DNA from 2 places in the Pseudomonas sp. YY-1 genome. Region 1 is predicted to be linked to the other one. Evidence: riboswitches for the same ligand, from Rfam matches in the RefSeq annotation. Region 1 holds a riboswitch; the other holds the start of a gene.
The links. A riboswitch is a leader RNA that binds a small molecule or an ion and turns the genes downstream of it on or off. The one in region 1 is predicted to bind manganese.

Region 1 (17,817 bases):
CCGAGCCACGGCGCCGGGGCCTGCGTAGGAAATCTCTGCTTCGGCGAACCACTTGCCGCGCAGGCCGACCAGGCCCTTGAGGTGTGTCGGCTGCGGCTTGCCGAGCACGCCCTCGACCGCCACCTGATTGGTTGCGACCTGCCGAACATGGGCCTGGCTCAGGTCCATGACCACGTCCGGTGTCAGGTAGCTGGCTGGGTCGTGGACCTCGTAGAGCAGTTGTTCCTTGACCGTGCGTTCGGTGACGCAACCTCCGGTGCCGGCCGCTTTGCTGATGATGATCTGTCCCTCGGCCGATACGCTGGCGATGGGACAGCCGACATTGGCCAGGTCCGGTACGTCCTTCAGGCCGGGGTGAGCGAAGTAGCCGCCGCTGACCTGGGTGCAGCATTCGAGCAGGTGGCCGACTGCCGTGGCCTGGGCGATGCGGTCCCAGTCATCGGCCTGCCAGCCGAAGGCATGGCGCAGCGGTCCGACCGCCAAGCTGGGGTCGGCGACACGGCCGCAGAGAACGATGTCGGCGCCCTGATCTAGCGCCTGGACGATGCCATCGGCACCGCTGTAGACATTGACCGAGACCACCTCACCATCGAGTTGCGCGGGCAGCCACTGCTGCAGATCGATGTCGCTGTCGAGCAGGTCGTCACCCAGTACGCAGGCGATGCGTGCCGAAGCGTGTCGCGTGCCCTGCAACTGCTGACGCAGACGTGTGGCGGCGGCGGTGGGGTTGGCAGCGCCGCCGTTGGTGACGATGGCGATGCCAGTGTCCAGGCAGGTCTCCAGCACCGGTTCGAGAAAGTCGAACAGACGCAGGGCGTAGCCGCTCTGGGCATCGTTGAGGCGGCGTAGCTGGGCTTCGGCCAGGGTGCGCTCGGCCAGCAGTTCGAAGAACAGGAAGCGTCGGCCGTCGCGACCAGCGAGGTCGTTGGCTAGCGCCAGCGCGGCATCGGGGCGATCATTGGCGAAGCCCGCGCCGCACCCGATATGGACTGTTGTGGTCATTGTCGATCCATTTCACGGTCAGGTATGCAGCAAGGGTGATGCCTATGGATTTAGTTGTGAATTCGAAATGTGATATGAATTGATAAGATAATTTTATAAGTTGCCGAACCATGGACATCAGCTTTCGCCAGCTTCAGGCCTTCGTCCTGATTGCCGAACACCGCAGTTTCAGTCGCGCCGCCGAGCGGGTTCACCTGTCGCAACCGGCGCTTAGCTACAGCCTACGCAAACTCGAAGATGCCCTCGGCTTGTCGCTGCTGGCGCGCAACACGCGCAGCGTGGAGCTGACCGCCGCCGGCCTGCGTTTTCTCGAGCAGGCTCGCCGTCTGCTGCGTGACATGGACAACGCGGTGCACGACGCGCATGAGCAACTGCATCTGGAGAGTGGCTCGCTGCGCATCGCCGTGTTGCCGTCGGTGGCCATCGAGCCCCTGCCACGGGTGTTGCAGGAATACCGGCGACGCTATCCCGGTATCGACATCAGCCTGCACGACGGCCGCGCCGGGGAAATCCGTCAGTGGGTGAGTGCGGCCGAGGTGGATTTCGCCATCACCTCGACGGCCGACGACCTCGGCGCGCTGGATTTCCAGCCGCTCTACGACGACAGCCTGGTGCTGCTTGTGCGCGGTCAAGAGCGCCTGCGCGGCAAGGCGTTACTCGCAGCGCTACGTGAGCAGGACTACATCGCCACCACCCGCGACACCAGTCTGCGTGGCATGGCCGATGAAACCCTGCAGCGTATGGGATTGCTGCGTGATCCTGCCTGGGAAGTGGCTTACATGAGCAGCGCCGCCGCGTTGGCGCGTGCAGGATTGGGCTTCGCCCTGCTGCCGGCCAGCGTCGCCGATACCTTCAACAGCGACGGTAGCCTCGCTGTGCACGTGCTCAGTCAAGCGCCAGCGCGCAGCATCGGCCTGCTGCAGCGCAAACCTTGCTACCTGAGCCCGCCGGCGCAGGTCTTCATTGCCTTATTGCGGCAACAGGTGGGCGACGCTCAGGGACTATCCGCGTCCCTCGATTCACGCGACAATCGCTCCCCTATCGAATGACTGCACTGGATACTTCTGGTTTGAATGCCGAGCTGCGCCGTCGCGCCTACCTCGATGCCATGCAGGTAGCCACCTGGCTGCCGCGTACCGAGCTGCCCTTTGCCGCGCCATCGCGTGCCGAGTTGCTGGCGCCGCCGCCTGCCGAACCGCCGCTGGCTATCGTGAGCGAACCGCTGGCTGCGGTGGCCGAGCCGGTACGCGAGACGCCGGTCGAGCGGCCGAAGATCGAAATTCCGCGCCCGGGCGCACAGCCCCGCCAGGCGTCTGTCGAGCCGGTGGCGGAACCGGAGCAGGTCGAGGAAAAGCCGGCTCGTGTCAGTGTCCCGCCGCCGCGTTTTTCCCTGCAGTTGCTGCGGGCCGGCGATTGTGCCTTGCTGGTGGAGCTGCCCACCGGGCAGCCTTTCCAGAGTCGCGACCCGGCCTACATCCTGCTCAAGGATTTGCTGCGCGCCGCCGGCCTGCCGGACAGCCCGCAACTGCTCGGCGAGCCGGTGCGCTGGCCGCTGCTGGTGCGCGGCAATATGGATCAAGGCCCGCAAGCGGCGCTGGAGTTCGTGCAGAGCTTCGTGGCTGCGCGTCTGGAAGAGCAGCCGAGCGCCTGCCTGTGGCTGGTTGGCCTGCCGGCTATTCGTTTCGCTGGTGAGGGTGACGAGCACAGCTACAATCGCGAGTTGCAGGTCGAGGGGCTGGGTACCTGCTGGGCCTTGCCGGGCCTGGAGCTGCTGATGGAAGAGCCAACGCGCAAGCGCGAGCTGTGGCAGGCGATGCGGCGTGTTCGTCAGCGCTGGCTAGCGCCTGCACATTCCTGAGAATCCCCGTCTTTGCCCTCGAGTTTTCCTTAATGAGCGATGCGATTTCCTTCCGCCCGATGACCGAGGCGGATCTCGATGCCGTGCTGAAGATCGAATACGCCGCCTTCAGTCATCCGTGGACGCGCGGCATCTTCACCGACAGCCTCAAGTCCTATAACTGCTGGCTTATGTTCGAAGGTAATCAGCAGGTCGGTCACGGCGTGATCAATCTGATCCTCGACGAAGCGCACCTGCTCAATATCACCGTCAAGCCGGAAAGCCAGGGCCGTGGTCTTGGCTTGCGCCTGCTCGAACATCTGATGAAAGAGGCTTACGAGTTGGGTGGACGTGAATGCTTCCTTGAAGTGCGCGCCAGCAACCAGAGTGCCTATCGCCTGTACGAGCGCTTTGGCTTCAATGAAGTCGGTCGGCGTCGCGATTACTACCCGGCTGTTGGCGGCCGCGAAGACGCGCTGGTGATGGCCTGCACGCTGGTTGATTGAGGTCTGGCTGCATTGGGCTTAGAACCGTTCGCGGTAGCAATCGGCTGACTGTTCGCTTGCGCTCCTGAGTCCTCCCTACGGTGTTGGCACTGCCAGTCCAGTCACCCTGGATGTCCGTCGACCCGTGCCCGATACAGCATCGGCGCGTAGTGCCAGGCGAACAGGGCGAAGGCTACGGCCCAGCAGAGCGCCGCCAGCCATAACCCACTGCTGCCTGCCGAGACCCGAATCAGCGCGCCTAGATTGAGTAAGCCGAAAGCCCACGACATCGCCCGGGGCGGTTGCAATGCGCGGCCGGTGTGGCCGAGGCTGACCCGCGCCATCATCGCCAGGATCAGCCCACCCATCGCACCCACCGCCAGGGCGTGGTTGGCCAGGCTGGGTTGCGTCAACCAGCCTAGGTGCCACGCAGCCATGCCGAGCGTCGCGAGTAGAAGCCAGGCGTAGCCCAGGTGGAGCGACCACAGCAGCGGCACGCCCCAGATGCAGCGCAGATGCCAGCGCCAAAGACGCAGGCCGTGCAGCACGCTCAGCACGATGAACGGCACGGCCAGCCAGGAGCGGGCCAGCAGGTTATGCCCGCTGGCGAACAGGGCGGCGACCAGCACGCCGCAGACCAGCAGCAAACGATCCTGCCGGGGATGGGCGGCGAAGGCCTCGACCCGACCCAGGCCGCGCTGGGTGAAGAAGGGAATCACCCGGCCACCGATCAGGCTCAGCATGACTGCAATCAGCCACAGTGCGGCCAGTGCGCCACGGCGTTGCAGGCTATCGTCGCCGTGTACCAGGCCGGCGAGCGTGACGGACTGACACAGCGCGAGCAGGCTCAGCACCAGCAGGATCGGGTAGTTGTTGCGTTGCCGGGCGGTGATCAGCTGGCGTGCCATCTGAGCAATGAACAGGCCGATAAAGGCCAGTTGCAGTGCGATCAGCAGTGCCAGTGGCACGGGGAAGAACCACACCAGGCGCGCGGCCAACCACAGCCCGAACAGTGCGACCAGAAGGCGGCCGCTGAGGCCCGGACTCCCAGTCCAGGTCTGCACGGCAGTGAGCAGGAAGCCGGCGATGATCGCCAGGCCGAAACCAAAGGGCATTTCGTGGCGATGCCAGGCCAGCATGCCACCCGGCACCGCCGGGTTGGTCAGCCCGTGCAGCGCCGCCGCCCAGAGGGCGATGGCGAGCACGGCGAACAGGGCTCCGGCGACAAAGAACGGGCGAAAGCCCAGGCGCCAGAAGGGCGCGATGGCCAGTGCCCGCTTGCGATCAAGCAATTGCATGTGCGCATGCCTCGTCTTTCAGGCGTTGCTGCGCGACCAGGCGCAGCACATAACCGATCTTCAAGATGCTGGGACCGAGTAGTGTCAGGCTGTGCGCCAGCACCAGCGTCGGCATGTTCAGGTGCTTCTCCAGGCCATAGGCTGCCACCAGCCCCACCAGCAGCAGGATCAGGCCGGCCCAGAGCAACTGGCTGGACAAGTGCAGAATCTGCAGCGGTGGAAGATTCAGTGGGTACATGGTTCACCTCCTCATCGTTCAGCTATCCAGAGCCGAGGCCGGGCCGAAGAACTCATAGCGGCTCTGCTCGGCCGGTACGCCCAGTGCCTGCAGGTGGCGCTTGACCTGCGCCATGAAGGGTTTCGGGCCGAGGAAGTAGGCGTCCAGATCGCGCTCGGCCGGCAGCCATTGCTCCAGCAGATCGCGGCTGAGAAAACCCTCGGCGTCGGCCCGGTCACCCGCGCGCGGCTCGCTGTAGCACACGTAGTGGCGAATCTGCGGATGCTCGGCGGCATGGGCATCGACCCAGTCGCGGAAGGCATGCACCTCGGCATTGCGTGCGCAGTGGATGAAATGGATGGGCCGGCCGCTGTGCCGCGCCGCGTCGAGCATGGCCAGTGCCGGGGTGATGCCGACGCCGGCGCTGATCAGGGCCAGCGGCTTGTCCGACTCGCTCAGGGTGAACTCGCCAGCGGGCGGGAACAGGTCCAGCACATCGCCGACCTGAACCTCGTCATGCAGATGGTTGGACACACGGCCGCCAGGCTCGCGCTTGACGCTGATGCGGTATTCACGGCCGTTGGCCAGGGACGACAGTGAGTAGTTGCGGCGTACCTCTTCGCCGTCCAGCAGCAGGCGCATGCCGATGTACTGGCCCGGCTGGTAGTCGAGCAGGGCACCACCATCGACAGGTAGCAGATGGAAGGAGGTGATCTCGGCGCTTTCGACGACCTTGCGTGCTACGCGGAAGGCCCGCGCGCCACGCCAGCCGCCAGGCGCGCTGGCGTTGTCCTGATAGAGCTGCTCCTCGGCACCGATAAAGATATCGGCCAGTTGCTGGTAGGCCACGGCCCAGGCATCGATCACCGCATCGGTGGCGATCTCGGCACCCAGCACCTCTCGAATCGCGCGTAGCAGACAACTGCCGACGATGGGGTAGTGCTCGGGGAGGATCTGCAGGGCGACGTGCTTGTTCACCACCTGGCGTACCAGCGGGCCGAGGGCTTCGAGTCGGTCGATATGGCGCGCGTACATCAATACGCCGTTAGCCAGGGCGCGCGGCTGATCGCCGCTGGCCTGGTGCGCCTGGTTGAACAGCGGGCGCACCTCGGGGTACTCACTGAGCATCATCCGGTAGAAATGGGTGGTGAGCGCTTCGCCGCCGCTTTCCAGCAGTGGCACGGTGGCTTTGATCAGGTCACGTTGAGCGTTGGTCAGCATTAGGGTATCTCCGCAAGGCAAATAAAGACGCCGGTGTGGCTCGTCTGGCCGGTTGTGGCGTGCTAGCGTTAGCGGTAGATACCTATCAGTAAGCGTGCCAGGTAAATAATCCTTAAATATCAGTGGCTTGCTTTTATTGTTGTTTTAATGACTCGCTCTGTTTACGGGTCATAAAGACTTTGAGTAGTCGAAATGACCGCTAATCCTCTGCTGGAAACTCTTATTCCCTTGGTCGCCGATCTGTCTCGCGAGCTGGACGATGGCGAGCGTTATCGCCGACTGCTCGCGGCCTTGCGCCAGTTATTCCCTTGCGATGCCGTGGCGCTGCTGCGGCTCGACGGAGAAATTCTGGTGCCCCTGGCGGTTGAGGGGTTGAGCGCCGATACCCTGGGACGACGTTTCAAGGTCAGCGAGCATCCGCGTCTGGCTGCGTTGCTGGAGCACGCCGGGCCGACCCGTTTCGCTGCTGATTGCGGCCTGCCTGACCCCTACGATGGACTGGTAGAGGGGCTGCATGGCCACCTGGAAGTGCACGATTGCCTCGGTTGCCCGCTGTACCTGGACGAGCAGCTCTGGGGTTTGCTGACCCTGGACTCGCTCGATCCAGCCAGCTTCGGGCGGCTCGATCTGGACAGCCTCGACGCCTTTGCTAGCTTGGCTGCGGCCACGGTCAAGGTCAGCCAGCGGATCAGCGGCCTGGCGCAGCGGGTCGAGGCCGAGCGCCAGCTCACCGAACTGTACAAGCAGGCGCGTCAGCAGCCGCGCGAGCTGGTGGGGCAGAGCGCGGCGCTGCGCAAGCTGCAGGACGAAATCCGCCTGGTCGGCGACAGCCCGCTGACCGTACTGATCACCGGTGAAACCGGTGTCGGCAAGGAACTGGTGGCCGAAGCCATCCACGCCGCCTCGCCGCGTGCGCAGCGGCCGCTGGTCAGCATCAACTGCGCGGCGTTGCCCGATGCATTGGTAGAGAGTGAACTGTTCGGCCATGTACGCGGCGCCTTCTCTGGCGCGATGAGCGAGCGCAGCGGCAAGTTCGAGCTGGCCGATGGTGGCAGCCTGTTCCTCGACGAAGTAGGTGAGCTGCCGCTGGCGATTCAGGCCAAGCTGTTGCGCGTGCTGCAGAGCGGCCAGTTGCAACGGGTTGGCTCGGATCGCGAGCACCGCGTCGATGTGCGAGTGATCGCCGCCACCAACCGCGATCTGGCGGCCGAAGTGCGTGCCGGACGGTTTCGCGCCGATCTCTATCACCGCCTGAGCGTCTACCCGTTGCCGGTGCCGCCGCTGCGGGAGCGCGGCCGCGATGTGCTGTTGCTGGCCGGCTACTTCCTCGAAGAGAACCGCGCCCGGCTCGGGCTGCGCAGCCTGCGCCTGAGTGCCGAGGCGCAGAAGGCGCTGCTGGGCCACGACTGGCCAGGCAACGTGCGCGAGCTGGAGCACCTGATCGGCCGCGCGGCGATCAAGGCGCTGGCGCGCCATGGCGAGCGACCGCGCATTCTCAGCCTGGATATGCAGGATCTGGACTTGCCGAGCAGTGAGGCGAGCGCAGCCGTCGAGGCCGTGTTGGCGTCCGGCGAGCCGGTGCCGGAAGGTGTGGAGCTGCGCACGGCGGTTGACGCTTTTCAGCGCCAGTTGATCGAACAGTGCCTGGCGCGCCATCAGGGCAAGTGGGCCGATGCGGCGCGTGAGCTGGGCGTGGATCGCGCCAACCTCAGCCGCTTGGCCAGGCGGCTGGGCATTCGGTAGGGTGCGCTGTGCGCACCGGGTCTGTCAGCGTTGGCTGGCGGTGCGCACGGCGCACCCTACGGAGCCTGGAACACCAGCGCCTTCAGGCCGCTCTCGGGCGAAATGTCGGGAAACTCCGGCGGGTTGTCCAGGCGCTCGACGAAGCGCAGTTGCGGCGCTTCGGCTGCCATGCCGTCGATGATGAAATCTGGGCCGATATCTGGGTCGTTGACGCAGGCCAGCACGGTACCGTGTCCGGTCAGCAGCTCAGGCAGGCGCCGGAGAATCTTGGCGTAATCTTGGGTGAGGGCGAAGCTGCCTTTCTGGAAGCTTGGCGGGTCGATGATCACCAGGTCGTACGGGCCGCTTTTGCGAACCTTGCCCCAGGACTTGAACAGCTCGTGACCGAGAAACTCCACTCGGGAGAGGTCGTGCCCGTTCAGGCGATGGTTGTCGCGCCCGCGCGACAGGGCCGCACGGGCCATATCCAGATTGACCACATGCGCGGCATCGCCAGCGATGGCGGCCACGGAGAAACCGCAGGTGTAGGCGAACAGGTTGAGCACGCGCTTGCCGGCGGCCTGCTCGCGCACCCACTGGCGGCCCAGGCGCATATCGAGGAACAGCCCGCTGTTCTGCTTGCTGCCCAGGTCGAGCAGGTAGTGCAGGCCGTCCTCGATGATCGGCCATTGCGCCTGCGGCTCGCCGGCCAGCCATTCACTCTCGCTGCCCAGCACGTAGCGGTGTTGCAGCAACAGGCCGCGTGCGCCGCTGGCATGCCATTGCGGCGTTTCCAGCAGTTCCATAAGCAGCGGTCGCAGTGCCGGCGACGGCTCGCGAAACAGCATCACCAGCACAACGCCGGACAGCCAGTCGACGGTGATCTGCTCCAGCCCCGGCCAGCAGCGACCACGGCCATGGAACAGGCGGCGGGTCTCGGTACCGGGGTGATTCTCCAATGCCAGCAGCAGGGGCTCGCGCAGGGTGGCGAGGGCGGTATCAGTCATCGCGGGTCAGCACTTCTAGCAGCTCGATTTCGAAGGTCAGGTCGGAGTTGGGCGGAATCGCGCCCATGCTGCGCTCGCCATAACCCAGATGCCCCGGCACTTGCAGCTTGCGTTTGCCGCCGACCTGCATGCCCATCAGGCCCTGATCCCAGCCCTTGATTACCCGGCCAGTGCCGATCACGCACTGGAACGGTTTGCCGCGCGAGTAGGACGAGTCGAACTCGCTGCCATCGGTCAGCCAGCCGCGATATTGAGTTGTGATCAGGGCGCCCTTGACCACGGCCTTGCCGTCGCCCAATTGCAGGTCTTCGATGATCAGTTGGTCAGTCATGTCAGGTTTCCTTGCGGTGACGGTTTTGGCTGGCTTGCACGGAGCGTTCGGCGGGCACGCGCAGTTGAACCAGCAGGTAGTCGGCGAACGCCGGGTCATAGTTCTGCAGGGCGATGGCGCCGGCCATGCAGCTCAGCCAGCTTTCGGCCAGTGTCTGGTCGATTGGCCACTGCGCATGAAAGGCCGGGATGCTGATGCTGCCGTATTTCTCGGCAAACAGCCGTGGCCCGCCAAGCCAGCCACTGAGGAAGCACGCCAGCTTGTCGCGTGAGGCGCTCAGGTCGGCTGGGTGCAGGGCGCGCAGGGCGGCGGCTTCGGGGTGTTCGTCCATCAGCCGGTAGAAGTTATCGACCAGACGGCGCAGGCCGTCGATGCCGCCAGCGGCCTGGTAGGACGCATCGCCGGTGCCGTAGGGAGGTGTGTCGCTCATCGCGTTGTTCCGCGGAAAAGGCGCCATTGTAACCGCTGGCGTAGAATGCTCGGCCAGTTTGGTTCGAGGTAATGGGCAACTGCAGAGGCTGTTTTCTCCCCTCTCCCATTCATGGGAGAGGGGGCTGATCGTGCTTGCCTGAAACGATGATGACGCAACCCCAGCAAGGCTTCGTGCTTAGCCGCCATTGGCGTGACACGCCGGAGGGCACTGAAGTGGCCTTCTGGCTGGCGACCGATGCCGGCCCGCGCCAGGTGCGCCTGCCATGCCAGGACGTGGTGGCGTTCATCCCGGCCGAGCAGCGTGCCTGGGCCGAGCCGTTGTTGCGTAATGAGAAAGGCATTGAGCTGCGCGAGTTGGCCTTGCGCGATTTCAAGCGTCGCCCGGTGTTGGGCCTGTACTGCCGCCAGTACCGTCAGTTACTGCAGCTGGAGAAGAAGCTGCGTCAGGTCGGCGTGGATGTGTACGAGGCCGATATCCGTCCGCCAGATCGCTACCTGATGGAGCGTTTCATCACCGCTTCAGTCAGCTTCGAGGGCGTTGAGCAGCAGGACGGCAGCCTGCTCTGCAAGTCGCTGAAACCCGCGCCTGATTACCGCCCGACGTTGCGCCTGGTGTCGCTGGATATCGAGACCAGCGCCCGTGGCGAGCTGTATTCCATCGCCCTGGAAGGCTGCGGTCAGCGCCAGGTGTATATGCTCGGTCCGGCCAATGGCGATGCCCGCATCGTCGACTTCGACCTGGAGTACTGCGACAGCCGCAAGGTGCTGCTCGAACGTCTGAATGACTGGCTGCGGCGGCATGATCCGGACGCCATCATCGGCTGGAATCTGGTGCAGTTCGACCTGCGCGTGCTGCGCGAGCATGCCGAGCAGTTCAAGGTGCCGCTGCTGCTGGGGCGTGGCGGTGACGTGATGGGCTGGCGCCAGCACAACAGCAGCCAGCACTACTTCGCCGAAGCGGCCGGGCGGCTGATCATCGATGGCATCGAGGCGCTACGTTCGGCGACCTGGAGCTTCCCCTCGTTCAGTCTGGAGTCGGTGGCGCAGACGTTGCTCGGCGAGGGCAAGGCCATCGATACGCCCTATGCGCGGATGGACGAGATCCAGCGCATGTTCGACGAGGACAAGCCGGCGCTGGCCCTGTACAACCTCAAGGATTGCGAGCTGGTCACGCGTATTTTCGCTTATACCGATCTGCTCACCTTCCTCCTGGAGCGCTCCAGTGTCACCGGCCTGGCGGCCGATCGCAGCGGCGGCTCGGTGGCGGCCTTCACCCACTTGTACCTGCCGCCCATGCACCGCCTGGGCTACGTCGCGCCGAACCTCGGCGATATTCGTGGCGAGAACAGCCCTGGCGGCTTCGTCATGGACTCGCGCCCCGGTCTCTACGATTCGGTGCTGGTGCTGGACTACAAGAGCCTGTATCCATCGATCATCCGCAGCTTTCTGATCGACCCGCTAGGCCTGGTCGAAGGCTTGCACCAGCCGGATGACGAGCACTCGGTGGAAGGTTTTCGCGGCGCGCGCTTCTCGCGTACCCGGCATTGCCTTCCGGCCATCGTCGAGCGCGTCTGGCAGGGGCGTGAGGCGGCCAAGCGCGACGGTAATGCGGCCTTGTCGCAGGCGCTGAAGATCATCATGAACGCCTTCTACGGCGTGCTTGGCTCCAGTGGCTGCCGCTTCTTCGACCCGCGCCTGGCGTCGTCGATCACCCTGCGCGGGCACCAGATCATGAAGCGTACCCGCGAGCTGATCGAAGCCGAAGGCCATGCGGTGATCTACGGCGACACCGACTCCACCTTCGTCTGGCTCGGTCGCGCTCACGATGAGGATGAGGCGACGCGCATCGGCCGCGCGCTGGTGGCCCGTGTGAATACCTGGTGGCGCGAGCATCTGCAGAATGAGTACGGCCTGACCAGCGCCCTGGAACTGCAGTTCGAGACCCATTATCGGCGCTTTCTCATGCCCACCATTCGCGGCACCGAGGAGGGCAGCAAGAAGCGCTACGCCGGCCTGGTGCTCGGCGCCGACGGCAGCGAACGCATGGTGTTCAAGGGCCTGGAAACGGTGCGTACCGACTGGTCGCCGCTGGCCCAGCGCTTTCAGCAGGAGCTGTACCGCCTGGTGTTCGCCGGCCAGCCCTATGAGGACTACGTGCGCGAGTATGTCAAACGCACCCTGGCCGGTGAGCTGGACGAGTTGCTGGTGTATCGCAAGCGCCTGCGCCGACGCCTCGACGACTACCAGCGCAACGTGCCGCCGCACGTACGCGCCGCGCGCCTGGCTGACGAGCACAACCAGCGCCTTGGCCGGCCCCTGCAGTACCAGCGTGGCGGCTGGATCAGCTACCTGATCACCACCGGCGGGCCGCAACCGCTGGAGCGCCTGCTGTCGCCGGTGGACTACGAGCACTACATCAGCCGCCAGCTGAAACCGGTGGCCGACGCCATCCTGCCGTTCGTCGGCGGCGAGTTCGAGCGCCTGGTGGACGGGCAGCTCGGGCTGTTCTGAAATTCGCTGGCGGCCGCTCTGGGCAGGCCATCCGCGCCGAGAGACGGGCTAATTGCCTTGAAATACCTTGTAAAATTCGCCTCGTTGAGCGGCGCTCGCGGCCTGAATATATTTGCGCCCGTGATGCCGGGCCCCTCTGGCGGTTAACACCGCGATGTCGGAATCACAGTCTGTTCAATCTGACTGTAGGAGGGGCTCATGACTGCCCTAGAACCGTTCCTCTTCGCCGACTTCCTCGGCACGGCCACCTGGTTGTGGCTGGTCTTCATCGCTGTCGTCATCTCCCTGCTGGCCTTCGACCTTGGCGTGCTGCATCGCGATAATCGCGAGATCGGCGTGCGCGAGAGCCTGTTGCTGTCCGCCGGCTACATCACTGCGGGTCTGCTGTTCGGTGTCTGGGTGTTCTTCCAGAAGGGCGGCGACGCCAGCATGGATTACCTCACCGGCTTTCTGATCGAGAAATCGCTGTCGATGGACAACGTGTTTCTCATGGCCATGATCTTCAGCTTCCTCGCCATCCCGCGGCAGTACCAACACAAGGTGCTGTTCTGGGGAATCATGGGCGTCCTGGTGCTGCGGGCGATCATGATCGGCCTCGGCGCCGCACTGATCCACGAGTTCGACTGGATCCTCTACGTGTTCGGTGCCTTCCTGTTCTTCACCGGTATCAAGATGCTGTTCTCCAAGCTCGACGATGCGCCGGACTTGCAGAACAACGTGCTGGTGAAGTTCCTGCGCAAGCACCTACGCGTGACCGATGAGCTGCATGGCCAACGCTTCTTCGTGCGCCAGGACGATGGCAAGGGACGCAGCGTGCTGTGGGTGACGCCGCTGTTCCTGGCGCTGATCATGATCGAGTGCGCCGACCTGGTGTTCGCCATCGACAGCGTGCCGGCGATCTTCGCCATCACCCAGGACCCGTTCATCGTCTATACCTCGAACATCTTCGCCATCCTCGGCTTGCGCGCCCTGTACTTCGCCCTGGCGGCGCTGATCCACCGCTTCGCCTACCTGAAGTACGCATTGGCTCTGGTGCTGGTGTTCATCGGCGCGAAGATCTTCCTGGTCGGCATCATCGGCAAGATTCCGGCCGTGGTGTCGCTGAGCGTGACCCTGGGCCTGCTGATCGGTGGCGTGCTGCTGTCGCTGTACAAGACCCGCGGCCAGCCGCCCGCCAAGATCTGACGAATAAGCTTTTTGCCCGGCTACGCCCCGTGTGTGGCCGGGACTTCGACACTGGAGAAACCTGATGCAAAACCCTTGGAAACACCGCTTGGCGCCTGCCGCACTTGGTCTGGCACTGATCGCCCTGGCGGGCTGCGACGCCGCCGAGCAGTCCGCACAGAAGCTCGCCGAAGAGGCGAAGAAGGAAGCGCAGGCGCTGATCAGTGACTCGGTCGGCGAGGTGGTGGATGAGGTCAACCGCCAGGTGGACTCCCTGCAGGAGTCCACCAACCGAACACTTGGCAAGGACGACAAGGAGGAAGAGCAGGGCGCCGAGACGCCGCAGGTGGAGCCCGAGAAAACGCTCGAGCAGGGCGTCGAAACCTGATGCCTGGTCGGTGGCGCAGGCTACCGCTGAGCGGTTGCTGGGCGCCGCCACTTCCGCCCCGGCGTGCGTGGGTTTATCCTGCGCGCCTCTTTGGGGAGTAGCCTGCCGTCGCGCTAGCGTCGGCGCGTTGGTCAACATTCTCGGCAACCTGCCGTGGCCAACGCATCCGCTGGGATTGGTGAGACCAACGACAGTCCTGTGCCAGGTCGGGCGCGCAGTGGCTTGTCGTTGACTCAGGCCCGGCTGGAGTTTCCCTTGAATCCTCTCTCGCTGCTTCTTCTATCGTTCGCCATGTCGACGGATGCCTTCGCGGCTGCCATCGGCAAGGGCTCGGGCCTGCACAAGCCACGCTTTGCCGAAGCCCTGCGTGCCGGCTTGATCTTCGGCACCATCGAAGCCATCACGCCGATCATCGGCTGGCTGATCGGCCAGGCGGCCAGCCGTTTCGTCCTCGAGTGGGATCACTGGATCGCCTTCGTGCTGCTGGTTGGGCTCGGTGTGCACATGATCCATGCCGGGCTCAGCGCAGATGACGATGCGTCTGAAGATAAACCCTCGCGCCATTCCTTCTGGGTGCTGGCCGTCACTGCCGTGGCCACCAGCATCGACGCGCTGGCCGTTGGCGTGAGCCTGGCTTTCGTCGAGGTGAACATCCTGGTCGCTGCACTGTGTATCGGTCTGGCCACCACCCTGATGGTGACATTGGGCATGTTGCTTGGTCGTATGCTGGGCCAACTGGTCGGCAAGCGTGCCGAGATCGTCGGCGGTGTGGTGCTGATGCTGGTTGGCGCGACGATTCTCTACGAACATTTTGCGAGTCTGTGAACATGAACATGTCCCTGCGTTTGCTGAAAAGCGCACTTCTGGCGGCTGCCGCGCTGGTCGCCGCCGCCCTGATGTTTTTTGCCTGGCAGTACTTCTTTCCGGTGCAGGCCGCCAGCGGCTGGTCGTACCGCGTTGCCTACGACGACGTGCAGAAGGCGGCCGGGCTGGCGCGAGCAGCGGATGGCGGGATTCTGGTCAGCCAGGAACTGCAGGATGGCCGCGGCAGCATCCTGTTGATGCAGCCCGACGGTGACCGCGAAGTGGTGGTCGAAGGCCTGTCCAAACCCGATGGCCTGCTCAGCGCCCGTGGTGGCCTGGTGTTCAGTCAGGAGTCGGGCGGCAAGCCGGTCAGCTTCCTGCAAGGTAAGCGTGTTTCCGAACTGTTCGCGGGCGATCAGGTGCAGGGGCTGTGGGATGACGGTCACTACCTCTATGCCATCGAGGACCGCAAGGGCAACGGTCGGCTATGGCGCTACCGCTGGGATGACCGGCAACTGAGCGTGGTGCGTGACAACCTCTCGGAAACCGAGTCGATCACCCGCTGCACGGACGGCCGTATGCTCTACAGCGAAAAGGAAACCGGTGTGATTCGCGAGCTGCGCGAGGACGGCCGCGATCCGGTGGTGATCGACGGGCTGCGTAATCCGACGTTCATGCTTTGCGACGAGCAGGGCCTGTGGATCAGCGAGGACTCGACTCATCGCGCCCGTCTGCTGCTGGTCGATGCCCAAGGCGCGCAGACCACCGTGTTGTCATTCCTCAAGGCGCCGCAGGCGATCTTGCCACTGGACGATGGCCGTTACCTGATCGCAGAGGGAGGGCGTGATCGGGTGTTGGAGTTGAGCCTGAACAAGGCTGGCGGTTTCCGTCGCGAGCTAGACCGCTCGGCCAAGCATGAAGAAGCGGCCGAGCGGGAGCAGGACGCACTCAAGGGCGTGGGTGGTTGAGCCGCTCCAGCAGCGCTGTCAACGCCAGGCCCGGCAAGGACGCCAGGCCCAACTGCGGCAATTGTGCGAGAAACAGCCCGCGAAGGATTTCGCCGGTCGTCCAGGTATTGCCGTAGGCACTGGCGAGCAGATTGACCGCGCAGTAAGCGGCGATAGCGGCGCACAGGCCGAACGCTGCCAGGACGACGAGGCGATGCTTCAGCATGCCGCTGGCAGCAGCCAGCAGAAACAGCGCGAATGCCGGCAGACAGGCCAGCGCCAACTCGATGGCGATCTGACCGTCAGGCTCCGCCGGCAGCGGCCAGGCCAGGCCAGTCCAAGCCCTCCCTGCTGCAGGTGATAGGTCAGCAGGCCGATGAACAGGGCTGTGGTGGGCAGCAGCAGCGAGGCCTGCACCAGCCTGATCAGTGCACCTGGCATGACGACAGCCGTGCCGGGCTGAGCATTGCTTCACTCAGGCCCGCCTCGAGCAAAGATTGCGGCAAGGGTTGCTTGCGGATCAGGGCCGCGCAGGCCTGACCCATCGCGGCGCTGGTCTGGATGCCGTAGCCGCCCTGCGCTGCCACCCAGAAGAAGTTTTCGGCCTGGGTATCGAAACCTCCGACCAGATCGCCATCGGCGACAAAGCTGCGCAGGCCGGCCCAAGTATGCGCCGGACGACGAATCTGCAGCGTGGTGTGGGTTTCGATCTGGTGGATGCCCAGGGCGATGTCCAGCTCTTCAGGCTGCACGTCATGCGGCGCCACTGGGTCGGCATTGGCTGGCGAGCCGAGCAAGAGACCGGCATCGGGCTTGAAGTAGAACGATTCATCCAGGCTCACCAGTGCCGGCCAGTGCTGGCAGTCGATGCCTGTCGGGCCGTTGAAAGTGAAGGCGGCGCGGCGCTTGGGCTGTAAACCGATGCCGGGTAGGCCGGCCAGACGCGCGATCTCGTCGCACCAGGCACCGGCGGCATTGATCAATACGCTCGCGCGATAGCTCTGCCCGGCGCAATCCACCTGCCAGCCGTCGGCGAGGCGGCTGATGCTGATGACCTCGCGCTGGCAATGAATCTCCCCGCCCTGTTGGCGGATACCACGCAGGTAACCCTGGTGCAGCGCGGCGGTGTCGATGTCAGCGGCGCTGGGGTCGAACAGCGCACCGTGCACGAGCTCGCGGCGCAACACCGGAACCAGCGCGCAGGCCTCGTCAGCACTGAGCAGGCGAGCCTCTGCAACATGCTCACGGGCCTGCTCGTACTGGCGCTGCAGCTCGGCTGCGTCACCGCTGAAGTCCACCACCAACTCGCCACGTGGCGTGAGCAGAGGATGCTCGGCAAAACCGGCTGGTGGGGCATCGTAAAAGGCGCGACTGGCAGCGGTCAGCGCGCGGACCTGTGGCGTGCCGTAGGCCACGGTGTAGAGCGCGGCTGAACGGCCAGTGGAGTGGTAGCCGGGCTGCGCCTCGCGTTCGAGCAGCAGCGTCTTGCCATGGCTGGCGAGAAAGTAGCCGGTTGAAGCGCCGGCAATGCCGGCGCCGATGATGAGGTAGTCGTAGTGTTGCATGGCGTATCAATCAACGGGGTCAAATGAAAAAGGCGAAGCTGGAGGGCTTCGCCTTTGTTCTGCTTCGGCCTTATCAGTGCTTGCGCGGCACCGGCTTGAGCAGCTCGTCCGGCGGCATTTCGCACTGGATCTTGCGGCCGATCAGCTCTTCGATTGGCGGCAGGGCGAAGGCGTCGTCCTCACCGGCGAAGCTGATCGAGGTGCCGCTGGTGCCGGCGCGGCCGGTGCGGCCGATGCGGTGCACGTAGTCGTCCGGGTCTTCCGGCAGGGTGAAGTTGATCACGTGGCTGATGGCATCGACGTGGATGCCACGACCGGCGACGTCGGTGGCGACCATGACGCGGATCTTGCCTTCGCGGAAGCCTTCCAGTGCGCGGATACGCTTGTGCTGCGGAATGTCGCCGGACATCTGCACGGCGCTGATGCCGTCGCGGGTCAGGCGCTCTTCGATGCGCCGGACTTCGTCCTTGCGGTTGGCGAAGACCATGACCCGCGTCCAGTCGTTCTGGCTGATCAGGTTGTACAGCAGTTTGTACTTGTCAGCCGAGGCTACGGCGTAGACGTGCTGCTCGACGGTGTCGCTGGCGACGTTCTCTGGCTCGATCTCGACGATGGCCGGGTTGACCGTCCACTGCTTGGCCAGGTTCATCACGTCGTCGGTGAAGGTGGCTGAGAACAGCAGGGTCTGGCGGTCACCCTTCATCGGCGTCTGGCGGATGATCTGGCGCACCTGAGGGATGAAGCCCATGTCGAGCATGCGATCGGCTTCGTCCAGCACCATCACCTCGACCATGTCCAGGTGCACTTCGCCGCGCTGGTTGAAGTCCAGCAGGCGGCCCGGGGTGGCCACGAGGATGTCGCAGAAGCGCGATTCCAGCTGCTTGAG
Region 2 (14,412 bases), on a different contig from region 1:
TGCGGATGGCAATGTCGGCAGTGTGCTCGGATGAGTCGCTGATCTGCTGCACCGAGGTCACCACGGCGCCGATCATGGTTTGCAGTTTGGCCAGGAAGGCGTTGAAGCCGGCAGCGATCTGTCCGAGCTCATCCTTGCGGTCAACCTGCAGGCGCACCGTGAGGTCGCCATCGCCTTTGGCGATATCGTCGAGCATGCCGACCATCTGCCGTAGCGGGCGGGCGATGCCGTAACCGACGAACCAGATCACCAACAGGCCCAGCCCGGCGATCAGCAGGCCGACCAGGGTCATGCCCAGGGTGTCGGCGTCGCGCTGCGAGGCCAGGTCGCCCTGCAGCTGGTGCAGATCGGCCATCACCGCTTTTAGCGGCAGCACCAGCATCAGCACCCAGCGGGTGTCGCTCTGGCCGATGTTGAAGCTGAGGAACAGTTCGATATGGCTGTGCTCAGGATCTTCCTTGGCATCGATGGAGTACAGCACCTGCCCGGACTGCAGCGTACCCAGGTTGCTCACTTCATTGGCGTCGAGCAGGGCGGTGGCCGGCTCACCAAGTTTGTCCGGTGCCTTGGTCGAGGCGACCAGGCGCCCGTTGCTGGCGATCAGCGCCATCTCGCCGGCACCGTCATAGAGCTGGGCGTCAGCCTTGACCAGTAGCTCCTGAATGAAATTCACCGCCAGGTCGGCACCGGCGATGCCGCGAAATTCGCCATTGACCAGAATTGGCGAGGTGAAGGAGGCGAGCATGGTCATCTTGCCGCCGACATCATAGGGGGCTGGATCGATCACGCAGGGGCGCTTGCGTTCTTTGGGACAAAGGTAATATTCGCCCGCGCGCACGCCGGTTGGCAGCAGTTCTTCGCTTTCGGTCGAGCCGATAGAGTCGATGCCCAGGCTGCCGTCGGCATTGCGATACCACCAGGGCAGGAAGCGGCCGGTGCCGTCGTAGCCGTTTTCCTTGCTGCCGGCATAGATGTCGTCGCTGGCATCGAAGGCGTTCGGCTCCCAGCCCAGGTAACTGCCAAGTAATTTAGGGTTCTGCGCCGTGGTTTCATGCACCAGGTTGGCCAGTTCTTCGCGGCTGATGCTGAGCATTGGGCTGCCGTTGGCATCGGTCATGCCGAGCATGGCGTTGACGCGTGCCAGGTCGGCGGTGATCTGCAGGGGAGCTTCCAGTTCACGCTGGATTTCGCTGACCTGCGCCTGCGCCAATGCCGACAGGCGTTGCTCGATGACTTGTTCCAGTAGCTTCTGCGTGCGCTCCTGCACCAGGTTCTGGGTTCGGCCACTGGCGAACAGGGCGTAGAGCACCAGAGCCACAACGACCGCGAGCACGCTGGCGCCAGCAAGGAATGCCACGGAAAACTGGATCGACTTGAACTTCATGAGAGCTCCCGAGCACAGAGCGCGCCTGTCACGAACTATCGGCAGTGACAGATGAAAACCTTAATGGACTGGTGGTGACGAACAGGCTGGTGTCGTATTCAGCAAAGATGGCGTACGGCTATCGCGCAAGTAACGCGGTTGCTCGTGCTGCGGGGGCGGCCTAGCATAGGGCGTCCGATTCAAGGAGGTAGCTCGATGAGCAAGGTTCTATATCTGAGTGGCCTGGCGGCGGCCGTGCTGCTGGCAGGTTGTCAGGCCGTCAATACCACCAGTGGTGGTGCGGTTGGCGTAGAGCGCAAGCAGTACATGTTCAGCATGTTGTCAGCTGATGAAGTCAATCAGATGTACGCGCAGTCCTATCAGCAGACGCTAAGCGAGGCATCGAGCAAGGGCGTGCTGGACAAGACCAGCAACAATGCCAAGCGTCTGCAGACCGTTGCCAATCGCCTGATTCCGCAGGCGCCGCGTTTTCGCCCGGATGCCGCCAATTGGCAATGGGAGGTCAACCTGATCAAGAGTCCCGAGCTCAACGCCAACTGTGGCCCGGGCGGCAAGATCATTTTCTACAGCGGAATCATCGAGCAACTGAAGCTCAGCGATGATGAAGTCGCCGCGATCATGGGCCACGAGATGGCGCATGCCCTGCGCGAACACAGCCGTGAGGCGATGTCCAAGGCCTATGGTATTCAGGTCGCCAAGCAGGGTGCCGGCGCTTTGCTCGGTCTCGGCGAGAGTGGCATGGCTATGGCGGATACAGTGGTGCAGTACAGCCTGACGCTACCCAACAGCCGGGGTAACGAGAACGAGGCTGATCTGATTGGTCTCGAACTGGCTGCTCGCGCGGGTTATGACCCGAATGCGGCCATCAGTCTGTGGCAGAAGATGGAGGCCGCCGGTGGTGGTGCGCCGCCCGAGTTCATGAGCACTCACCCCTCCTCCAGCAGCCGTATCGCTTCGCTGCAGGCGGCGATTCCCAAGGTGATGCCGCTGTACGAGCAGGCCAAGTCCGGGCGCTAAGTTCGGGCACGAAAAAACGGCGCGGCGTGATGGTTCACGGCGCGCCGTTTGCGTTTCAGGGTAGTGCCGTTTCGGCGAAGGGGCGAGGTTGCAGGCCCAGCTGGGCGCGGAAGCTTTCCATGTCGAACATGGTGCAGATCTCCTGAATCTCATTGCTGGGCGTCAGTGTCCAGAAGGCCATGGCCGAGATGCTCAGCACCTTGTCACTGGGCGGATAGCCCAGCGCGGGTTTCTGAATGGTGCCGATCAGCGTGCTCCAGGTCACCACCTTGTAGCCTTCGGCGACGCACTCCTCGACCACGATCTGCAGGTCCGGCATGGCGTAGCGGATATCCTGCACCATCCGGGCGAAGCCGGCACTGTCGAGTGGGCGTCCCATGAACGAGCTCTTGTAGAGAAAGTCGCGGCTGTGCAGCTGTTCGGCCAGGGCCAGGCGGCCCTTGTTCCAGGTCAGGTCGATGTGCTGGCACACCACCTTCTTGCGATCATCCAATGACATGCCGCCCTCCCGACTGCATACCGTATGACGTGACGTGGCACGCACTTTAGCAGCAGGCGGTAGGGGGCTGGGATTGGCCGAAATGCCAGCCAGTTGACGTCAGTGATTCGTCATATCAGGCCGCTGAGTTTCATTGCCTGATAGCCGGCATAGATTGCCAGGGCGGCGAAGGCACAGGCTGCGAGGCGTCGAATCAGCGTCAATGGCAGGCGCTCGGCTGCGAAGTTGCCTGCCAGCACCACCGGTACGTTGGCCAGCAGCATGCCCAGTGTGGTGCCGATCACCACCAGGATGAAGTGCGGATACTGCGCCGCCAGCATCACGGTCGCGACCTGAGTCTTGTCGCCCATCTCGGCGAGGAAGAAGGCGATCAGGGTGGTGAGGAAGGGGCCGTATTTCTTCAGGCCGGACTCCTCGTCGTCGTCCAGTTTGTCCGGCACCAGGGTCCAGGCCGCTACGGCGACGAAACTGGCCGCGAGAATCCAGCTCAGGGTGGCAGGAGAGAAGAAACCGGCTACCCAGTTACCCACGGCGCCAGCCGCGAAATGGTTGGCCAGGGTGGCGACGACGATGCCCCAGATGATCGGCCACGGCTTGCGAAAGCGGGCGGCCAGCAGCAGTGCGAGCAACTGGGTCTTGTCGCCGATTTCGGCGAGGGCAACGATCAGGGTGGGGACGAACAGCGATTCCAGCATCAGGTTTCCTAAAGGGGCGGGTCGACACGGCTTATGACACGAACGACCTTCCCGCCCCGGGTATAGGTTGTGCGTGTCATAGGTCTTGTCAAACCGCAGGCCTCTCTATGTAGGCCTTGGGTCGTATACGCCATGCTCTGCGGAGCAAGTGTGTTGACGTATACCGGGCGAGCAGGGCGCTCGCGGGAGACTACTCCCCTAGGACGGGCGCAATTGTGCCCAAGCGCTGCGTTGGGAGCAACCCCAATCAGCGCCGGGCGCTGTAGATGCGAAAGCCATCGGCGTCTGCCAGGGTGCGGCAAGGACCCAGATGACGTTCGATCAGTGGCGGGTATTTGAGGAAGCTGTTGGCCACCAGGCGCAGTTCGCCACCTTTTATCAAGTGGCGGGCTGCCTGGCTCAGCAGGTTCTCACTGGCTTGGTAGTCGGTGTGCACGCCCTGATGGAACGGCGGGTTGCTGACGATGGCGCTCAATCCTTCTGGCGCCGACTCGATTCCGGTGCCGGCGATCAGGTTGGCCGTCAGGCCATTGCGAGTCAGAGTCAGGCGGCTGCTCTCCAGGGCGAAGGCGTCGACATCCAGCAGGCTCAGCTCGCTGTCTGGATAACGCCGTTTGAGCGCGGCGCCGAGCACGCCAGCACCGCAGCCGAAGTCCAGCATGTGGCCGTTAGGCAGTTCATCCAGATGCTCGAGCAGCAGCGCGCTACCCCGATCAAGCCTGCCATGGGCGAAAACGCCGGGCAGAGTAACGATCTCCACTGCGCCGTCGGCCAACTGCAGTGGATAGCTCTGTGCCAGGGCATGCAGGTCGGGGACGGGCGGCGCCTGCTCTACCTCGACGCACCAGAGTTGGCAATGCCGCGCGCTGTCGAGCTTGCGTGGTTTGCCATAGGCTGCCAACTGCTTTGATGCGCGCTCGATACCGCCACGCTTTTCGCCGACCAGGTACAGCGGCTTGCCGGCCAGGCGCGAGGCAAGCGCTTGCAGCAGGTAGTCGCTCAGCTCGCGCGACTTGGGCAGGAACAGCACGGCAGCATGGTAGTCGCCTTCCGGCATACGTGTGTCGAAGTGGCTGCGGCCGGCAAAGCGCGCGGTGAGCAGTGCCTGATCGCCCGCATGCCAGTTCCAGCCACGAGCCTGAGGCAGGGCGCCAAGCAGGTCGTCAGCCGGAAGCCCAGCCAGCAACAGCTCGCCACTGAATAGCTCGGCCTGGCGCAAGAGAACTTCGCTTCGTGCATCCATGGTGGGGTCCTGCCTGAAAAAGCTGCGCAGCTTACCCGACGACTCGCAACGGTGCACCGGCGAAGAAGCCGACTGCGTTATCGATCATCTGGCCGACGATGCGCTGGCGTGCTTCCTGACTACCCCAGGCGCTGTGTGGGGTGATGATCAGACGCGGAATGTCTGCGGCCAGCAGCGGATTGCCGTCCTTGGGCGGCTCCTGCAGCAGTACGTCGGTTGCCGCGCCGCCGAGATGGCCGCTACGCAGAGCATCGGCCAGCGCCTGTTCGTCGACCAGGCCGCCGCGTGCGGTGTTGATCAGAAATGCGCGCGGCTTCATCAGTGCCAGCTCTTCGGCGCCGATCATGTTGCGCGTCTGCTCGTTGAGTGGGCAGTGCAGGGTCAGGGCATCGACCTGCGGCAGCAGTTCATTCAGAGGCAGGCGATCAGCGCGCGCGGGCCGGCCTGGCAGTTGACCGAGTAGCACGCGCATGCCGAAGGCTTCAGCCAGACGGGCAACGGCGCCGCCCAGTTCGCCATGGCCGAGCATGCCCAGGGTCTTGCCTTCGAGCTCGACGATGGGGTGGTCGAGCAGGCAGAACTGGCTGGCTTGTTGCCAGCGGCCTGCGGCGATATCGCGCTGGTAGTCGGGCAGTCGCGTGGCCAAGGCCAGCAACAGCATCAGGGTGTGCTGCGCCACGGATGGCGTGCCATAACCCTGGCAGTTGCAGACGGTCACGCCGTGGGCGCTGGCGGCGTTGAGGTCGACGTTATTGGTGCCGGTGGCGGCCACCAGCACCAACTTTAGCTCGGGGCAGGCGGCGAAGGTGGCTGCGTCCAGCGGCACCTTGTTGCTGATGGCGACTTGGGCGCCTTGCAGGCGTTCGGCGACCTGATCCGGACGCGAGTGCGCGTGCAGGGTCAGCTCGGCGAAGGCCTGATGCAGCGGTTGCATGTCGAGGTCGCCAAGGTCGAGGGAGGCGTGATCGAGGAAGACGGCGCGGGGACTTTTGCTCATCAGCTGTACCTTTTCGCAGGAGGGTCGCAGGAGTAGATTGGCGAGCCTACCAGACCTTCACTGTCGATGCGGAGCCGCCATGTACTGGAGTGAATTTCTCACCGTAGCCCTGATTCACCTGCTGGCGGTGGCCAGCCCGGGGCCGGATTTCGCCATCGTCGTGCGTGAGAGCGTCGGTTACGGTCGCCGCGCCGGGCTGTTCACCGCCTTTGGCGTAGGCACCGGCATTCTGGTGCACGTTACCTATTCGTTGCTGGGTATCGGCCTGATCGTGTCGCAGTCCATCGTCCTGTTCAACGCGCTGAAATGGCTGGCAGCGGCTTACCTGCTGTACATCGGCATCAAGGCGCTGCGCGCGCGCCCGGCCGATTCGGCCAGTGCCGAGCTGAGCCTGGCCGCCGGCGAGCGCAGCGGCCGTGGTGCGTTCGTCACCGGGTTCATCACCAACGGGCTCAACCCCAAGGCGACTTTGTTCTTCCTTTCCCTGTTCACCGTGGTGATCAACCCGCATACGCCGGTGGCGGTGCAGGCGGGTTACGGCCTTTATCTGGCCCTGGCGACTGCATTTTGGTTCTGCCTGGTGGCCTGGCTGTTCAGCCAGCAACGCGTGCGCGCCGGCTTCGCCTGCATGGGGCACTGGTTCGACCGACTGATGGGCGCGGTGCTGGTGGGGATTGGCGTGAAGCTGGCGCTGACCGAGATGCGTTAAACGAAAGAGCCCCGCAGTTGCGGGGCTCTTTGCTGATGGGCTGGGTTACAGCAGTTCGATGGCCACCGCTGTCGCTTCGCCGCCGCCGATGCATAGCGAGGCGACGCCGCGCTTGCCACCTTTCTTCTGCAGGGCGTTGATCAGGGTGAGGATGATCCGCGAGCCGGTGGAACCCACCGGGTGGCCCTGGGCACAGGCGCCGCCGAACACGTTGACCTTGGCATGGTCCAGGCCGTGCTCGCGCATGGCCAGCATGGTCACCATGGCGAAGGCTTCATTGATCTCGAACAGGTCTATCTCGTCCTTGCTCCAGCCGGTCTTCTTCAGCAGGTTGCTCATCGCGCCGATGGGCGCCAGGGTGAACTCGCTCGGGTCCTGGCTTTGGGTCGCGTGGGCAACCACCTTGGCAACTGGTTTGAGACCGCGCTTGGCCGCTTCATCGGCGGTCATCAGCAGCAGCGCGCTGGCGCCGTCGGAAATAGAACTGGCGTTGGCCGCGGTAATGGTGCCGTCTTTCTTGAAGGCGGGTTTGAGTGTCGGGATCTTGTCCAGGTTGGCCGTCAGCGGCTGTTCATCATCCTTGACCACCACCTCACCCTTGCGCGAGGTGACAGTGACCGGAACGATCTCCGCGTCCAGCGAGCCGTCCTTGATCGCCGCCTGCGCGCGTCGCAGCGATTCGATGGCATAGGCGTCCATTTCCTCACGGGTAATGCCGTACTTATCGGCGGTCTCCTGAGCGAAAGAGCCCATGAGGCGGCCAGTGCGCGCGTCCTCCAGGCCGTCGAGGAACATATGATCCTTGATCTCGCCATGCCCCATGCGCAGGCCCGTGCGTGCTTTCTCCAGTACATAGGGCGCGTTGGACATGCTTTCCATGCCGCCGGCGACCATTACCTGGTTGCTGCCGGCTTTCAACGAGTCGAAGGCCATCATCACGGCCTTCATGCCTGAGCCGCACAGCTTGTTGATGGTGGTGCAGCCGGTGGCTGCAGACAGGCCTGCATTGAGCGAGGCCTGGCGTGCCGGCCCTTGTTTGAGGCCGGCTGGAAGTACGCAGCCCATGATCACTTCTTGTACGTCGGTTGGCTCGATACCGGCGCGCTTGACCGCTTCACGAATGGCGGCCGCGCCCAGCTCGACGGCTGGCACGCTGGCCAAGCTGCCTTGAAAACCACCCATGGGGGTACGTGCGCCGCTGACGATGACGATATCGGACATGCTGTTACCTCGAACGAAAGAGTGGCTCTGTGCCGCCTTTTTAAGGACTGGCTGGTGAGCTCGATTCTAACCTGTGACCAAAAGTGGCCATAGAGTCACGTGGCAAATCATTCTTTGGGCTGATTGAGCGCTGCGCGAGCCGCTCTAGAGTCGCTGCATACCTATTCCTAGCGTGCCTCAAGGTGATTTCATGCTGCAGACCCGACTGATCCCCCCCTCTGAAAACGCTCATGCCTATCCGCTGCTGATCAAGCGCCTGCTGCTGTCCGGTAGTCGTTACGAGAAGACCCGCGAAATCGTCTATCGCGACAAGCTGCGCTACAGCTACGCCACCTTCAACGAGCGTGTCGCACGGTTGGCCAACGTACTCAGCGAGGCAGGGGTCAAGGCCGGTGATACCGTGGCGGTGATGGATTGGGACAGTCACCGCTACCTCGAATGCATGTTCGCCATCCCGATGCTCGGCGCGGTGCTGCACACCATCAACATCCGCCTGTCGCCGGATCAAATCCTCTACACCATGAACCATGCAGAAGATCGTTTCGTGCTGGTCAACAGCGAGTTCGTGCCGCTGTACAACGGCATTGCCGGACAACTGACCACCGTCGACAAGACCCTGCTGCTTACCGATGGCGAGGACAAGAACGCCGAGCTGCCGAACCTCGTCGGCGAGTACGAGAGCCTGCTGGCAGCCGCCAGCCCGCACTACGACTTCGCCGATTTCGACGAGAATTCGGTGGCCACCACCTTCTATACCACCGGCACCACCGGCAACCCCAAGGGTGTGTACTTCACTCATCGGCAACTGGTGCTGCACACCATGTCCATGGCGACCACCATGGGCGGACTCGACAGCATCCGCCTGCTGGGCAACGACGATGTCTACATGCCGATCACGCCGATGTTCCACGTGCATGCCTGGGGTGTGCCGTACGTGGCCACCATGCTCGGGGTCAAGCAGGTGTACCCCGGTCGCTATGAACCGGACATGCTTTGCCGCCTGATCAAGGAAGAGAAGGTCAACTTCTCCCACTGCGTCCCGACCATCCTGCAGATGGTGCTGAGCGCGCCAGGTGCGCAGGGCCATGATTTCGGCGGCATGAAGATGATCATCGGTGGTAGCGCGCTCAATCGCTCCCTCTACGAGGCGGCCAAGGCGCGCGGCATCCAGCTGACAGCGGCCTATGGCATGTCCGAGACCTGCCCGCTGATTTCCTGCGCTTACCTCAATGAAGAGCTGCGCGCCGGTAGCGAGGACGAGCGCACCACCTATCGAATCAAGGCCGGTATTCCGGTGCCGCTGGTAGAAGCCGCAATCATGGATGCCGACGGCAAATTGCTGCCGAGCGATGGCGAATCCCAGGGCGAGCTGGTGCTGCGTGCGCCCTGGTTGACTCAGGGCTACTTTCGCGAGCCGGAGAAGGGCGAGGAACTCTGGGCTCACGGCTGGCTGCATACGGGCGATGTGGCGACCATCGACGGTATGGGCTTCATCGAAATCCGTGACCGCATCAAGGATGTGATCAAGACCGGTGGCGAGTGGATCTCCTCGCTGGAGCTGGAGGACCTGATCAGTCGCCACTCGGCGGTGCGTGAGGTGGCGGTAGTGGGTGTGCCTGACCCGCAGTGGGGCGAGCGCCCGTTTGCGCTGCTGGTACTGCGCGAAGAGCAGGGGCTGGATGCCAAAGGCTTGAAAGAGCATCTCAAGCCTTTCGTCGAGCAAGGTCACATCAACAAGTGGGCGATTCCCACGCAGATCGCCCTTGTTACTGAAATTCCCAAGACCAGTGTCGGCAAACTGGACAAGAAGCGCATCCGCGTCGAAATCGCCCAGTGGCAGGAGGCGGGCAGCGCGTTCCTGTCTACGCTGTGAGGTGCGAATTGACTGGGCGGTGAAAGTGACCGCTCAGTCAAACAAGCGTTTGGCTTGCTAATTGCTGTTTCACGTCCATGCTTGGCTAGGGGCAGGGCCTGAAACCTGCGAGCCAGAGTGCCTGGGGGCTGCAAATCACACTTTCGAGGGATCAAGCAGTACCACCCGCTGGCTATAGTCAAAGCATCCATAACAAAAAACACATGGAGTAGCGTCGATGACAACAAAAACAAAACCCTACTGGCGCCTGGCAAAACTGCCGCTGGCCGTCAGCCTCGCTTCCACCCTTGCCGCTCCGGCATTCGGCGTCACTTTCAATATCGGTGAGATCGAAGGGCAGTTCGACTCGTCGCTGTCGGTGGGGGCTAGTTGGTCGACTTCCAAGGCCAACAAGGATCTGATCGGCGTGAACAACGGCGGTCGCGGTCTCTCCCAGACCTCCGACGATGGTCACCTCAACTTCAAACGTGGTGAAACCTTCTCGAAGATCTTTAAGGGTATCCACGATCTGGAATTGCGCTATGGCGATACCGGCGTGTTCGTGCGCGGCAAGTATTGGTACGACTTCGAATTGAAGGACGAGGGGCGTGAGTTCAAGGACATCAGCGATAGCAACCGCAAGGAGGGGGCAAAGTCTTCCGGCGGTGAAATCCTCGACGCATTCGTCTATCACAACTACGCCATCGGCAATCAGCCTGGTTCGGTGCGCCTGGGCAAACAGGTCGTTAGTTGGGGCGAAAGTACCTTTATTCAGAACGGTATCAACGCCATCAACCCCGTTGATGTGGCTGCCTTTCGTCGCCCTGGTGCTGAGATCAAAGAGGGCTTAATTCCGGTCAACATGTTCTATATCGCCCAGAGCCTGACAGACAACCTTTCCATGGAGGCCTTCTATCAGCTTGAGTGGGATCAGACCGTGGTGGATAACTGCGGAACGTTCTTTTCCCAGGCTGATATCGTCGCCGATGGATGTGACCAGAACCTTAACGTCCTAGCATCTCTGTCACCGGCTCAACTGGCTCAAATCAACGGCAGTCTGACAAATCTTAATACGTTGTTGGGCGGCAATGCGGCGCTGGTTTCTTCTACTTCTGAAGGGGTGGTTGTTCCGCGCTATGGCGATAAGGATGCGCGAGATGACGGTCAGTGGGGACTTGCCTTCCGGTATATGTTCGAGCCGTTGGACACAGAGTTTGGCGCTTACTTCATGAACTACCATAGTCGGGCACCTATTTTCAGTGGTAAAGGCCAGAGTGCTTCTTCTTTGCGTTCCATCGATGCATTGGTTCAAGGTACCTTTGACCAGACCTATGCGGCACTAACCGGTGGTGGCGTAGGCGCGGTGGCCGCAGCGGGGCAAGCTGGCGCTAGCGCTGCAAATGTCGGCGCCCTGGCTTATGCAGCCAACGGCGGTTATTTCATGGAGTATCCTGAAGACATCAAACTCTATGGTTTGAGCTTCTCCACAACGTTGCCAACCGGAACAGCCTGGAGTGGCGAGATCAGCTATCGGCCTAATGCACCGGTGCAGTTGAACTCCACTGATGTGCTCTATGCCGGACTGCGGGGTATCAACTTCAACCTACCGGTCGCTCTGGGTGGGACCAATAGTACGCCTTATGCGGCGGTGTCTCCGCTCGGTCCGGACGCTGACGGTCTGCTCCATGGCTACAAGCGTAAGGAAATCACGCAGATTCAAACTACATTCACGCATTTCTTTGATCAGGTCATGGGGGCATCGCGCTTGACCCTCGTGGGTGAAGTAGGTTGGACCCATGTCGGTGGCTTGGAGAGCAAAGATGATATCCGCTACGGTCGCGATCCGATCTATGGCACTGCAGGTGATATGTGCGGACCTGTGAACGCCAGTACCGGTGGCGGTCGGAGCTCGGCCAGCATGCTCGGCAAGGCATGTGATAAGGATGGCTTTACCACTGCCAACTCTTGGGGTTACCGCGCTCGTGCCATCTGGGATTATCCCAATGCTTTGGCAGGTGTGAACCTGCGTCCGAGCGTAGCTTGGTCACATGACGTAGAAGGTTATTCGCCCGGCCCAGGGGCTAACTTCGAAGAAGGCCGTAAAGCTATTAGCCTCGGACTGGACGCGGAGTATCAGAACACCTACACCGCCAGCCTGTCCTACACCAACTTCTTTGATGGCAAGTATTCCACCATTGATGACCGCGACTTCGTTGCGCTCAGCTTCGGTATGAACTTCTAAGCGGTCAGGAATTTCGAGGAATCATGATGCAAATGAAAACAACAAAAAAACTGTGGCAAAGCGGTGCCCTGACTTTGTCTCTGCTGGCCACCGGCGTGATGGCGGCAGTGTCGCCTGACGAAGCTGCGAAGCTGGGCACTACGCTGACTCCGGTCGGTGCCGAAATGGCAGGCAACGCCGATGGCTCGATCCCAGCCTGGACCGGTGGTTTGCCAGCCAACGCCGGGGCGGTCGATCCGCGAGGCTTCCTGGCCGATCCGTTCGCCAACGAACAGCCGCTGTTCACCATCACCGCGCAGAACGTCGACCAGTACAAGGACAAGTTGACGCCCGGCCAGCTGGCGATGTTCAAGCGCTACCCAGAAAGCTACAAGATGCCGGTCTACCCAACTCACCGCTCGGCCAGCCTGCCGGCTGCGGTGCTGGAGGCGACCAAGCAGAACGCTGTGAACACCAAGATGGTGGAGGGCGGTAACGGCCTGGAGAACTTCCAGACCGCCAACCCCTTCCCGATTCCGCAGAACGGCCTGGAAGCAATCTGGAACCACATCACCCGTTACCGTGGTGGTAGCGTGCGTCGCTTGGTAACTCAGGCGACTCCGCAGCCGAACGGTTCCTACTCGCTGGTCTACTTCCAGGACGAGTTCACCTTCCGTGATGCTCTGACCGACTTCGATCCGAGCAAGGAAAGCAACGTCCTGTTCTACTTCAAACAGCGCGTAACTGCTCCGTCTCGTCTGGCTGGTAACGTGCTGCTGGTGCACGAAACCCTCAACCAGGTGAAGGAGCCGCGTCTGGCGTGGCTGTACAACGCCGGTCAACGTCGCGTGCGTCGTGCTCCGCAGGTGTCTTACGATGGCCCGGGTACCGCCGCTGATGGTCTGCGTACTTCCGACAACTTCGACATGTTCAACGGTGCGCCGGATCGTTACGACTGGAAACTGGAAGGCAAGAAGGAGATCTATATCCCCTACAACGCCTACAAGCTCGATTCGCCCAGCCTGAAGTACTCCGATATCGTCAAGGCTGGCCACATCAACCAGGACCTGACGCGTTACGAGCTGCACCGTGTATGGCACGTGACCGCGACCCTGAAGTCGGGCGAGCGTCACATCTATGCCAAGCGTGACTTCTACATCGACGAGGACACCTGGCAAGCCGCTCTGATCGACCACTACGACGGTCGTGGCACCCTGTGGCGCGTAGCCGAGGCGCATGCCCAGTACTACTACGACAAGCAAGTGCCTTGGTACACCGTGGAAACCCTGTACGACCTGCTGTCCGGTCGCTACCTGGTTCTGGGTATGAAGAACGAGGAGAAACAAGCCTACGACTTCAACTACAAAGCCTCTGGCAGCGATTACACCCCGGCCGCTCTGCGTCAGGCTGGCGTTCGCTAAAACCTGCCTCAAGCAACACGACAAAGCCGGCCTTGTGCCGGCTTTTTCGTTACGGACTGTAGCGGGCGCTTCAAATGGCCATTGCAAGTCGCTAGGCTGGGTTCAGATCGAGCCCGCCGATGCAGATAGAAGACTTCCAAGAATAGGCCGATGACAGATCTCTCCCGCTCGCCAGGTTTTCCCTACACACCGGCCGCACCGGTGGAAGCGCGTTTCTATCGTCCGCCGCTGCCGGCAGGACATATGCCGCGTCCCAGGTTATGCGATCGTCTCGAAGAGGGCTTGCAAGGGCGCTTGCTGCTGGTCAGTGCGCCAGCAGGCTTTGGCAAAAGCTCGCTAGCCATCGAGTTCTGCGAGCGACTACCCGAGCACTGGCACAGTCTCTGGCTCGGGCTGAGTGAGCGTGATCATGATCCAGGGCGCTTCCTTGAGCGCCTGTTACAGGGGCTGCAGCAGTTCTACCCCGGTTTGGGGGAGGAGGCGCTCGGTCTGCTGAAGATGCGCCAACGCCACCAGCCCTTCGCGTTCGAGCAGTGGCTCGATGGTTTGCTCGATGAGCTGACTCAGCAACTCGATGATGGTCAGCCGCTGTTACTGGTGCTGGACGACTACCATCTGGCGCAGGGGCCGGTGCTGGATCGTTGCCTACAGTTCTTCCTCAACCATTTACCACCCGGCGTGCTGCTGTTGGTCACCAGCCGTCAGCGGCCGGATTGGCACCTGGCGCGTCTGCGTCTGTCGCGACAGTTGCTCGAACTCAGCGAGCAGGACCTGCGGCTGACCGCCGCGGAGTTGGATGCTCTGCTGGCAAGTCAGGGCGCGCACCTGGAAAAGCAGCAGGTCACTGGGATTCTGCAGCGTAGCGAGGGCTGGATCGCTGGTTTACGCCTGTGGCTGTTGGCTGTCGAAGAGCTGGCCGAAGCCGGCGAGGGACTGCAGCTGCATGGAGGAGAAGGGCTGATCCGTGAGTACCTCCTTGAAGAGGTCATCGAGCGGCAGCCCGCCGAGGTGCAGCAGTTTCTCTACGAAACCGCCTGCATGGAGCGCTTCTGTGCCGAGCTGTGCGACGCGGTGCGTGACAGCCACGACAGCGCCGCGATCATCCGTCAGTTGCAGGCCAACCAGGTTTTTCTGGTGCCGCTGGATGAGCAGG

Region 2: linked by a shared signal. The riboswitch ahead of CXP40_RS10060 (TMEM165/GDT1 family protein) and the one ahead of mntP (manganese efflux pump MntP) in region 1 are both predicted to bind manganese.

Annotation. Positions count from the first base shown of each region.
Region 1 covers NZ_PJLX01000011.1:13,801-31,617, forward strand. The annotation lists gene CXP40_RS15820 (acyclic terpene utilization AtuA family protein) at 1-1,002, opposite strand, end outside; gene CXP40_RS15825 (LysR family transcriptional regulator) at 1,113-2,051, shown strand; gene CXP40_RS15830 (energy transducer TonB) at 2,072-2,860, shown strand; gene rimI (ribosomal protein S18-alanine N-acetyltransferase) at 2,893-3,345, shown strand; gene CXP40_RS15840 (NnrS family protein) at 3,447-4,622, opposite strand; gene CXP40_RS15845 (transmembrane sensor/regulator PpyR) at 4,609-4,860, opposite strand; gene hmpA (NO-inducible flavohemoprotein) at 4,879-6,060, opposite strand; gene norR (nitric oxide reductase transcriptional regulator NorR) at 6,253-7,803, shown strand; gene CXP40_RS15860 (class I SAM-dependent methyltransferase) at 7,860-8,789, opposite strand; gene CXP40_RS15865 (FKBP-type peptidyl-prolyl cis-trans isomerase) at 8,782-9,120, opposite strand; gene CXP40_RS15870 (group II truncated hemoglobin) at 9,122-9,550, opposite strand; gene CXP40_RS15875 (DNA polymerase II) at 9,700-12,063, shown strand; gene CXP40_RS15880 (TerC family protein) at 12,262-13,248, shown strand; gene CXP40_RS15885 (hypothetical protein) at 13,313-13,615, shown strand; yybP-ykoY riboswitch at 13,693-13,864, shown strand; gene mntP (manganese efflux pump MntP) at 13,871-14,440, shown strand; gene CXP40_RS15895 (hypothetical protein) at 14,443-15,387, shown strand; gene CXP40_RS15900 (hypothetical protein) at 15,368-15,649, opposite strand; gene CXP40_RS15905 (FAD-binding oxidoreductase) at 15,792-16,931, opposite strand; gene rhlB (ATP-dependent RNA helicase RhlB) at 17,005-17,817, opposite strand, start outside.
Region 2 covers NZ_PJLX01000005.1:300,863-315,274, forward strand. The annotation lists partial or broken gene CXP40_RS24250 (methyl-accepting chemotaxis protein) at 140-1,384, opposite strand; gene CXP40_RS10050 (M48 family metallopeptidase) at 1,580-2,401, shown strand; gene CXP40_RS10055 (ketosteroid isomerase-related protein) at 2,457-2,900, opposite strand; gene CXP40_RS10060 (TMEM165/GDT1 family protein) at 3,011-3,592, opposite strand; yybP-ykoY riboswitch at 3,674-3,806, opposite strand; gene CXP40_RS10065 (class I SAM-dependent methyltransferase) at 3,843-4,838, opposite strand; gene CXP40_RS10070 (2-hydroxyacid dehydrogenase) at 4,870-5,835, opposite strand; gene CXP40_RS10075 (LysE family translocator) at 5,915-6,544, shown strand; gene CXP40_RS10080 (acetyl-CoA C-acyltransferase) at 6,590-7,765, opposite strand; gene CXP40_RS10085 (fatty acid--CoA ligase) at 7,956-9,638, shown strand; gene CXP40_RS10090 (DUF1302 domain-containing protein) at 9,856-11,859, shown strand; gene CXP40_RS10095 (DUF1329 domain-containing protein) at 11,892-13,259, shown strand; gene CXP40_RS10100 (LuxR C-terminal-related transcriptional regulator) at 13,410-14,412, shown strand, end outside.